One region of the Pseudovibrio sp. FO-BEG1 genome, then DNA from elsewhere that is predicted to be linked to it. Evidence: riboswitches for the same ligand, from Rfam matches in the RefSeq annotation. Region 1 holds a riboswitch; each other region holds the start of a gene.
The links. Region 1 has a riboswitch for thiamine pyrophosphate ahead of PSE_RS22655 (ABC transporter permease). Riboswitches for the same ligand answer to the same signal wherever they lie in the genome.
Positions count from the first base shown of each region.

Region 2: linked by a shared signal. The riboswitch ahead of PSE_RS20190 (hydroxyethylthiazole kinase) and the one ahead of PSE_RS22655 (ABC transporter permease) in region 1 are both predicted to bind thiamine pyrophosphate.
Region 3: linked by a shared signal. The riboswitch ahead of thiB (thiamine ABC transporter substrate binding subunit) and the one ahead of PSE_RS22655 (ABC transporter permease) in region 1 are both predicted to bind thiamine pyrophosphate.

Region 1 covers NC_016642.1:5,041,427-5,044,702, reverse strand. Annotated here, with positions in the region: gene PSE_RS22665 (hypothetical protein) at 1-1,223, shown strand, start outside; TPP riboswitch at 1,354-1,462, shown strand; gene PSE_RS22655 (ABC transporter permease) at 1,634-2,344, shown strand; gene PSE_RS22650 (ABC transporter substrate-binding protein) at 2,371-3,276, shown strand, end outside.
Region 2 covers NC_016642.1:4,484,251-4,487,526, forward strand. Annotated here, with positions in the region: gene thiD (bifunctional hydroxymethylpyrimidine kinase/phosphomethylpyrimidine kinase) at 1-765, opposite strand, end outside; gene PSE_RS20190 (hydroxyethylthiazole kinase) at 765-1,520, opposite strand; TPP riboswitch at 1,560-1,668, opposite strand; gene PSE_RS20195 (Lrp/AsnC ligand binding domain-containing protein) at 1,878-2,114, shown strand; gene PSE_RS20200 (xanthine dehydrogenase family protein molybdopterin-binding subunit) at 2,185-3,276, opposite strand, start outside.
Region 3 covers NC_016642.1:2,019,615-2,022,890, forward strand. Annotated here, with positions in the region: gene katG (catalase/peroxidase HPI) at 1-1,539, shown strand, start outside; TPP riboswitch at 1,652-1,758, shown strand; gene thiB (thiamine ABC transporter substrate binding subunit) at 1,780-2,772, shown strand; gene PSE_RS09235 (thiamine/thiamine pyrophosphate ABC transporter permease ThiP) at 2,748-3,276, shown strand, end outside.

The DNA of each region.
Region 1 (3,276 bases):
AAGGGGCTGTTGAGACCAGCGCTGAAGAGCGCGCTTGGGTTCCTGGCGAAGCTCGTCGCTCCAAGCTGGAGACCAAAGACAAGACCGCTCGCCGCGAAATTGACGAGCCTGCGAAGGTTAAGCCAAAGACAAGCCGTAAACCTGCTTCCTCCCGCAAGCCTGTGGTTGCACAGCGCGTAGGGGACGCGATTGAGCAGGAGGAGGGTCTGAAGCCTTCCAATACATCCGGCATTGTCGGCATGATTGTTATCATCCTGATCATTCTGGGTGTGACTGCAGGCGTTTACAGCCAGCGCGAGGCCATTCTCTCTCTGATCCTGCCAGCTGAAACCAGCGAGACCGGAGAGCCAGAGAGCGCACCAACAGGTGAAGATGAACCACTTCGGGTTCAGCCTGAACGTGCGCCTAAGAAGAACACTGATCGTTTGTTGCCATCTGATGAAGGAGCTAAAGTTTCTCCAGATGCAACACCGGTGACGACAACACGGATTACCCGGAACTCTTCCAGCGCGGCACCAGCAGAAAGTGCACCTGCACCAACTGTGGTTCGCAGTGTTGATCCGGCACCTTCCGCATCCACTGATGATAGTGCTGCACCTCAGGTGCTGCCGGCTAAGGAGCCTGAGCCGCAGACAGCGGGTGTCGAGACGAACTCAGTTCCACCGGCAGAGACCATCGGCACCGAGTCCGAGATTTCTCCAGTGGCACAGCAGAGCATTCTTTATGAAGAAGCTTTGACACCGGGTGCAGCTGGTTCTGCTTCTCGCGGTAACGTGGTCTGGACGCTGGATGAGGTCAATGGAACCTCCGTCATCAAAGCTGTTGCGACGCTTCCATCGCGAAATCTCTCTGTTGAGATGACGCTGAAGCCGAACAGCGACCAGTCCCTGCCAGCGAGCCATCTGCTGGAATTGAACTTCATCTTCCCGGAAGGGTTTGACGGCAAGGGCGTTGAGAAAGTGCCTGGCCTGATCCTGAAGAAGACTGAATCCGAAGCTGGTGATCCGTTGGATGGGGCTGCTGTAAAGGTTTCTGACACACTCTTCTGGATTGCTCTTTCTGACAGCAATGAAGAGAAGGCAAAGAACCTGCAGCGTCTTGCTGAGCGTGAATGGATTGATGTTCCGCTGCTGTATAACAGCGGCCGCCGCGCAATGCTGACCTTTGAAAAAGGTACAACTGGCAACAAGGTTGTCGCTCAGGCAATCAAGAGCTGGAAGTGAGCTGATTTCAGCAAGTTAGATCGATTTTAGAAGGCCTTGGCTCTGTTGGAGCTGGGGCCTTTTTTCATGGCGTTGTCCCCCGGCCTCAGAAAATCTGCTTGCAAACTCCCGTAGAAACGCGCATGGTCCTTGCCATTCCGAGGGGTGCTTTTCTTGACGAAAAGCTGAGATTGCCACGAGCTAAACCCTTTGAACCTGATCCGGGTAATGCCGGCGAAGGGACGGGACCTGAGCCATTCTTCCCGGATCTCCATATCTGCAGTTTGTAGTTGGAGGTCCTGTGTCGAAAATTCCCAGAGAGCCAATCTGAGCTCCGTTCTTCCGCCTGTTTGTGATGCCCAATACCATTGTTGGGAAATGACATGCTGAAGCGAGCTTTAATACGAATTCTGCGAAGTCTTTTCGGGATTTTGCTGTTTGTCGCCATTTGGGAAATTGTGGTTCGGATTGGAGAGTTTCCTCCGTTTCTATTGCCAGGTCCGGCGGCGGTGTTTACCGCTTTTCTCAATCAGGGTGCTTTCCTGCTGCATCATGCAGGCATTACCGCCTATGAGACCGTTCTCGGCTTTCTCTTTGGTGTGAGTGCCGGGGCTTCGCTTGCTATCTTGCTGTCGATGTCTCGCCGGGTGCGCCTGTTTCTGCTGCCTCCGATTGCAGCTACTCAATCTCTTCCTGTGTTTGCGATTGCACCGCTTCTGGTGCTGTGGTTCGGCTTTGGGCTTGCGTCCAAGGTGGTGATGGCTGTGATTGTGATCTTCTTTTCCGTGACCTCAACGTTTTTTGACGGGTTACGGAGGACGGATCAGTCCTTGCTTGACCTTGGTAAGCTGCATGGCCTTAATCGCTGGCAAATGCTCCGTTACATCCGCATTCCTGCTGCGATGCCGTCTCTGGCATCAGGCATGCGGATTGCGGCGGTGTTCGCGCCGATTGGTGCGGTGGTTGGAGAATGGGTTGGTGCTAAGGGAGGGCTGGCTTTCATCATGTTGCAATCCAACGCACGCATGCAAACAGCGACCATGTTTGCAGCGCTGATCTTGCTTGCGGTGATGGTGTTGAGCCTGAGGGCAGTTGTTGAGTTCGCCACTTCTCGGATGATCTATTGGCAGAAAGAGATCTAGATCTCAGAGTATGAGGACGTAACCTTATGAAAAAACTAGGTATGCTGTTTGGTGCAGCGATGCTTGCGAGCACTCTTCAGGTGCAGGCTGCGGACAAGCTGACTGTGCTGCTCGATTGGTTTGCGAACCCGGACCATGCTCCGATTGTGGTTGCGAAGGCACGGGGCTTCTTTGAGAAGGAAGGGCTTGATGTTGAGCTGATTGAACCGGCTGATCCTTCCATGCCACCAAAGTTGGTTGCTGCCGGGCAGGGGGATATTGCAATCTCCTATCAGCAGACGCTGCATCCGCAGATCGATGAAGGCATGCCGCTTATGCGCATCGGCACGTTGGTTTCCACGCCGCTGAACACGCTGATCGTGCTGGAAGATGGGCCGATCAAGGAGATTGCAGACCTCAAGGGCAAGCGCATCGGCTACTCCACGTCCGGCTTTGAAAGTGCCATGCTGGGCAAGATGCTCTCCAATGCTGGCCTGAGTTCTGATGATGTTGAGCTGATCAACGTGAACTTCTCGCTGTCTCCTTCCTTGATGGCGGGACAGGTTGATGCGGTGATTGGTGGTTACCGTAACTTTGAGCTAAACCAGATGGAAATTGAAGGCGCGAAAGGTCGTGCGTTCTATCCGGAAGAAAATGGTGTGCCGGTTTATGATGAGCTGATCTATGTTGCTCACAAGGACAAGCTGGATGATCCACGCCTGAAGAAGTTCATCAGCGCAATTGAAGCGGCAACTGTTTATCTGCTGAACAATCCTCAGGACTCCTGGAAGAGCTTCCTTGAGGTCTATCCGAACCTTGATGATGAGCTGAACAAGCGCGCCTGGGCAGATACTCTGCCACGTTTTGCGAGCCGTCCGGCAGCTTTGGATATCGGTCGCTATGAGCGCTTCGCGAACTTCCTGATTGAGCAGGGGCTCATTAAAACAGCGCCT
Region 2 (3,276 bases), 560 kb from region 1:
ATGTCCCTCGCCTACGTCAAGCGTATCTGCAGCTTTAATCGCCTGACTAATATATTCTTTCGCTTCGCCAATAGCGTCTTGCAGCGCCAGCCCCTTGGCCAGTTCCGCCGCAATCGCAGAAGACAGGGTACAGCCAGTCCCATGTGTGTTCTGCGTTTCATGTCTTGGCGCCGTGTACCACCTCTCCACATCGCGGGAGAGGAAGAGATCATCACAGGTATCATCAGATCCATGTCCGCCTTTCAGCAGAACCCCGTTCGCACCCATGTCCAGCAGAAGCAAAGCTTGGCTATGCATGTCTTCACGGGATCCGGCCACCGGCTGATCCAGCAAAAAGGCCGCTTCCTGCATATTCGGCGTAATCAACGCCGCCATAGGAAACAGCTTCTGCTTCAGGACCGAAACAGCGGAGGTTTGCAACAGAACATCACCAGAAGTTGCAACCATCACCGGGTCAAGGATGACGCGCTTAACATCATATTCCGCCAGCTTTGTGGCAATAACATCGATAATCTCTGGCTGTGAAAGCATGCCGATTTTCACGGCATCCACCTTCAGATCAGAGAAAACAGCATCCATCTGGTCCGCCACGAATGCTGGCGGCACATCATGAATGGCTGTCACACCTTTGGTGTTCTGGGCCGTCAGCGCAGTGATCACACTGGCCCCATAAACACCGCGAGCCGAAAAGGCTTTCAGGTCTGCCTGAACGCCAGCACCACCGCCTGAATCCGAGCCCGCAATTGTGACTGCAATCGCACTCATTAGGCCAATACCCCACCTTTATTATTCATTGTTTCGAGCTTGAGGCGCTCGTTGAATTGGTCAGCCTTCAAGCCATAGAGGGTATCGATGAAAGCTGGAGTGAAGCTTCCCGGCCCATTTGCCTGCTCTGCGGCAATCTCGCCGCATACACCATAGACAGCCAGCGCCGCAACCACGGCAAGTTCCTGATCCGGCTCAACAGCAGCAAAACCCGCCAGTACTCCCCCCAATGCACAGCCAATGCCAGTCACCTTGTCCATGTAGGCATGGCCATTGCCGATGGTGTAGGTTGCCTCCCGGCCAAACACGGCGTCTTCATTTCCGGTGCGCGCAAGCAGCGTGTCCTCACGAACCGCCCCACTCAGCCCGGCGCTCTCGGTCATGTTCGCTTTCAGGATGGAGATGTTGTCCTGCAAAATGTCCTTCGCAAACTCCATGCGAATGTCAGTACGATCCACTTTAACCGGGTCCAGCACCACGGGGATAGATTTCTTCGCAGCATTCTCCAGCCCCAACCGGATCCCATGCCGACGCTTTCCATCCAGCGTCCCAAGGTTGACCAGCAACCCGTCGACACCTTCAACAAATGCAGGAATTTCATCATGAGCGGCTGTCATTGACGGTACAATGTTACAGGCCAACATAATGTTCGCGGTAATGCTCTGCGCAACAGAGTTCGTCAGACAATGAACCCGCACACCACGCTCACGCAGGTTCTCAAACACTTGCCAGAGATCTTCAGCTTTGTAGGACATTTGTTTCGCTCCCTATTGATTACGGCGGGAACGATTACCTTGGTACTCATCCCAATTCCCTCCGCCGGCACGACCCGGATCAGGTTCTAGGAGTTGGCCTTCCGCCTCTCAGCCCGGCAGTCACTACCGAGCACCCCCATTGGTTAGAATTTTTTGCTAGCAAACCCACAAGCGAACTGCAAGTGGAAACGAGAGACCGCGACAATAGGCAACTGGGGGTAGATTTCGCTTAAAAAACGCAAAAGCTTGCAAAAAAACGCAGCTTCAACGCAAAATGCTCACAAAACAACGCAAACTCAATTTTGAGCGCACCCGGAAAGACAAAACAGGCTTACGGGACAGAAGGATAGCAGATTAATGATTCCGTTCTTTGTACAGATCAAATGCCAGCTCGGAAAAACCTATCAGGTTGCCAACGCCATCGCAGACGCGGAAGTTGCCTCCGAGATCTACTCCACTTCCGGGGATTTCGATCTGCTGGCCAAGTTCTACATCAACGACGATGAAGACATCGGACACTTCGTAGCAAACAAGGTACAAGTCTTCGAAGGCATCCAGGACACCAGAACCATCATTACCTTCAAAGCATTCTGATACCTACGAAAACAGGCGGGACACCAGCCCGCCTGCACAATCTCGTTTCAATGTCTGCTAATTGTTTCGCTCAGCCCTGAGCATCCTGAATAGCGCTCCACACAGCAACCGGCGTCGCGGGCATATCTATATGCTCAACCCCAGCATTCTTGCGCAGCGCATACTGCACAGCATTCATCACCGCAGGCGCTGCCCCAATAGAACCAGCCTCACCAGCCCCTTTAATACCCATCGCATTTGTCGTGGAAGGAACGTTGCTTGTCGAGAAGTCGAAACTCGGCAAATCATCAGCGCGCGCAACATGATAGTCCATGAAGGATGCTGACAGCAGCTGTCCGGTTTCATCATAAACCGTGTTCTCACACAGCGCCTGAGAGATCGCCTGCCCCGCACCGCCATGCACCTGACCGGCAAGTAGCATCGGATTCACTGTGACACCGAAGTCATCCACGATCACATAGTTGACCACGTCCGTCTTCCCGGTTTCTGGATCAATCTCCACTTCACACACATGCGTGCCATTCGGATAAGTACATTCATCCTGCATGACTTTTTCCGCAGCGCTCAAGGTATCTGGCTGAGATCCCGCCACATCAGCAAGGCTGATCTGCTGGTCAGTTCCGACCACACGCACCTGCCCGTCTTCAAGCGTCAGATCTGCAGCACCAACCTCCAGCTTCTCACTGGCGATTTCCTTGATCTTTTTAACCAGCGTCTCAGAGGCTGCTTTCACAGAAGGCAATCCAATCGGGATCGATCGGGATCCACCAGTGCCACCACCGGTCGCCACACGATCCGTGTCCCCCTGCACCATCTCAACCTGATCAAGCTGCAAACCAAGATACTCGGCAATCACCTGACCATAAGCTGTCGCATGGCCCTGACCGTTACTCTGAGTTCCAATCAGCAATGTCACACTGCCGTTCTTGTTCAGCTCAAGCTTGGCCTCTTCACCACCCGCAAAGGCACAGGCCTCCACATAGGTCGACAAGCCAATACCGCGGTATAGGCCCTTGGCCTTGCTCTCCGCTTCTCGCTCCGCAAAAGTACCGTAATGGATCTCGTCCAAAGCCTTGGTCAGATGAGCACCGAAGGAACCAGTATCATACATGCGTCCGAGCGCTGTTGTATAAGGTAAGGCGTCATCGGGGATAAAGCTCTT
Region 3 (3,276 bases), 2.5 Mb from region 1:
GAAAACCCTCTGGCAGCGACCCATATGGGGCTGATTTACGTGAACCCGGAAGGCGTGAATGGCGTTCCTGGCCCACAAAAAACAGCCGACCAGATCCGCGAAACCTTTGCTCGTATGGCAATGAATGACGAGGAAACGGCTGCACTGACATGCGGCGGTCACACCGTTGGTAAGACCCATGGACGCGGCGCCGTTGATAACATCGGTGTAGCGCCGGAAGCTGCCGGTCTGGATGAGCAGGGACTTGGCTGGTCCAACCCTGGTCAGGACGGCAAGGCAACAAATGCCTTTACTTCTGGCATTGAAGGGGCGTGGACAACACACCCAACCACATTCGATATGGGTTTCTTCGATATGCTGTTCGGTCATGAATGGCATCAGGTCAAATCCCCTGCCGGAGCCTGGCAATGGGAACCTGTCTCCATCAAGGAAGAAGACAAACCTGTCGATCCAACAGACCCATCCGTTCGCCATAACCCAATCATGACTGATGCAGACATGGCGATGAAGGTTGACCCGATCTACAACGAGTACTGCCAGAAGTTCATGGCAGATCCTGAGTACTTCAGGGATACCTTTGCACGGGCCTGGTTCAAGCTGACCCACCGCGATATGGGACCGAGAGCAAACTATCTTGGCCCGGATGTGCCGAAAGAAGACCTCATCTGGCAGGATCCGGTTCCAGCGGGCAACACAAACTATGATGTTGCTGCGGTGAAAGCCAAAATTTCAGCAAGCGGCTTGAGCAATGAAGACCTGATCAAAACGGCTTGGGACAGTGCACGAACCTATCGTGGCTCTGACATGCGCGGTGGCGCCAACGGTGCTCGCATCCGGCTTGCTCCGCAAAAGGACTGGGTTGGTAATGAGCCGGATCGGCTTGCGAAAGTGCTGGCGGTGCTCGAACCAATTGCAGCAGAGACAGGGGCCTCAGTTGCAGACGTGATCGTTCTGGCAGGGAACGTCGGCGTTGAAAATGCCATCAAGGCAGCTGGCTTTAACGTGGATGTTCCATTCGCACCGGGCCGCGGTGATGCAACGGATGAAATGACAGACGCAACATCCTTCTCTGTGTTGGAGCCTATTTCTGATGGCTTCCGCAACTGGCAGAAGCAAGAATATGCTGTGAGCCCAGAAGAAATGATGCTGGATCGCGCACAGCTCCTCCGCCTCACCGGCTGGGAAATGACTGCGCTCGTTGGCGGCTTGCGCGTTCTTGGTGCTAACTACGGTGGATCAAAGCACGGTGTCTTCACGGATCGTGAAGGCCAGCTGACCACAGATTTCTTCGTCAACCTGACCGACATGGACAACAGCTGGCATCCGCTCAAGGATGGTACCTATGAGATCCGTGACCGGAAATCTGGCAAGCCTAAGTGGACTGCAACCAGTGCCGACCTTGTGTTTGGTTCCAACTCCATCCTGCGTGCTTACGCTGAAGTGTACGCCCAGGACGACAACCACGAAAAGTTCGTCCGCGACTTCGTGACAACATGGACCAAGGTCATGAACGCCGACCGCTTCGACCTGACTGCATAAATGAACCTCAGCCTGGGCAGGAGACTGCCCGGGCTTTTTCGCAACTTCATTGAGGTGCTTTTCGTCCCTCAGGTATATCCGGTTGCGCTGCTCTTCTTTTCCAGTTAAGAACCGCTTGACCTCGGGGTGCGCGCTTTTGTCGTGCTGAGATGCCAGATTGGCGAACCCGTTGAACCTGAACCGGCTAGAACCGGCGGAGGGAAGGGTACCGGTTTCATCCATCCTTGCCCTCTCGCCGCAATGGAGGATGACTTGAAACATCTGTTAATTGCTGCGGGATTACTCACTGCAACATCGGCAATGGCTACTGAGAAGCCAGAACTCACCGTTTATACCTATGACAGCTTCGTTTCTGACTGGGGCCCTGGCCCTAAAGTGGAAGAAGCATTTGAAGCAATCTGCGAATGTGACCTGAACCTTGTTGGTGTTGAAGATGGTGCCGCGCTGCTTTCCCGTCTTCGTCTTGAAGGCAACAACACCGATGCTGATGTTGTTCTGGGGCTAGATACCAATCTGATTGAGACAGCCAAGAAGACGGGTCTGTTTGCACCGCATTCAGTTGAAGCAAACTACACACTGCCGGTCGATTGGGCAGATGAGACCTTTGTGCCTTACGACTGGGGCTATTTCGCATTCGTGTATAAGAAGGGCGCAACGGTTCCTTCCAGTTTCCGTGAGCTGGCCGAGAGCGACACAAAGATCCTCATTCAGGATCCACGCTCTTCCACCCCAGGCCTTGGTCTGCTGCTTTGGGTAAAGTCTGCTTATAGCGATGAAGCTGCGGATATCTGGGCAGGGCTTTCCGATAATATCGTGACTGTTACCAAAGGTTGGTCTGAAGCCTATGGCCTTTTCCTTGATGGGGAAGCGGACATGGTGCTCAGCTACACCACATCTCCGGCTTATCACCTGATTGCTGAGGAAGATGACAGCAAAACCACGGCTGCGTTTGATGAAGGCCATTACATGCAGGTGGAAGTGGCAGCGAAACTTGCTGGCACCGATCAGCCGGAACTGGCAGACAAGTTCCTGAACTTCATAGTTTCTGACGCTTTCCAGAGCATCATTCCAACAACCAACTGGATGTATCCGGCAGTTACACCTGCAAGTGGTCTTCCAGCAGGTTTCGAAACCTTGCAAACACCTGAAAAGGCTTTGCTGCTTGCACCTGAAGATGCAGTTGCTGCACGACGTGAGGCTCTGCCGGAATGGCTCGAAGCACTCAGCCAGTAAGCTCGCTTCCCGGAGTTGCCGCGGCATTGCTCGTCGCGGCACTCATTCTTGGCACGCTGGCTGCTGTTGCACTGCGTGCTGAAGCCGGGCATGGTTTTTCTTTGTCAGACTGGGCGGCACTTAAGTTTACGCTCACACAAGCCGTGCTTTCAGCCGTGATCAGCGTAGGGTTGGCGGTGCCTGTTGCACGCGCGCTGGCACGCCGCCGGTTTAAGGGGCGCAGCTTGTTGATCGCCTTGCTTGGCGCCCCGTTTATCCTTCCGGTTATTGTCGCCATTCTTGGTCTACTGCAGGTTTTTGGACGTTCCGGTTGGATTTCAGATGTACTGGTTTACTTCGGCGCGTCTCCCATCCGCATTTATGGCCTGCACGGTGTTGTGCTGGCTCATGTGTTCTTCAACCTGCCATTGGCAACCCGCCTCATATTGCAGGGGTGGCAAGAGATACCGTCGGAGCGTTTTCGCCTTGCGGCTCAGCTGGGATGCGACGGCTGGTCTTTGTTCC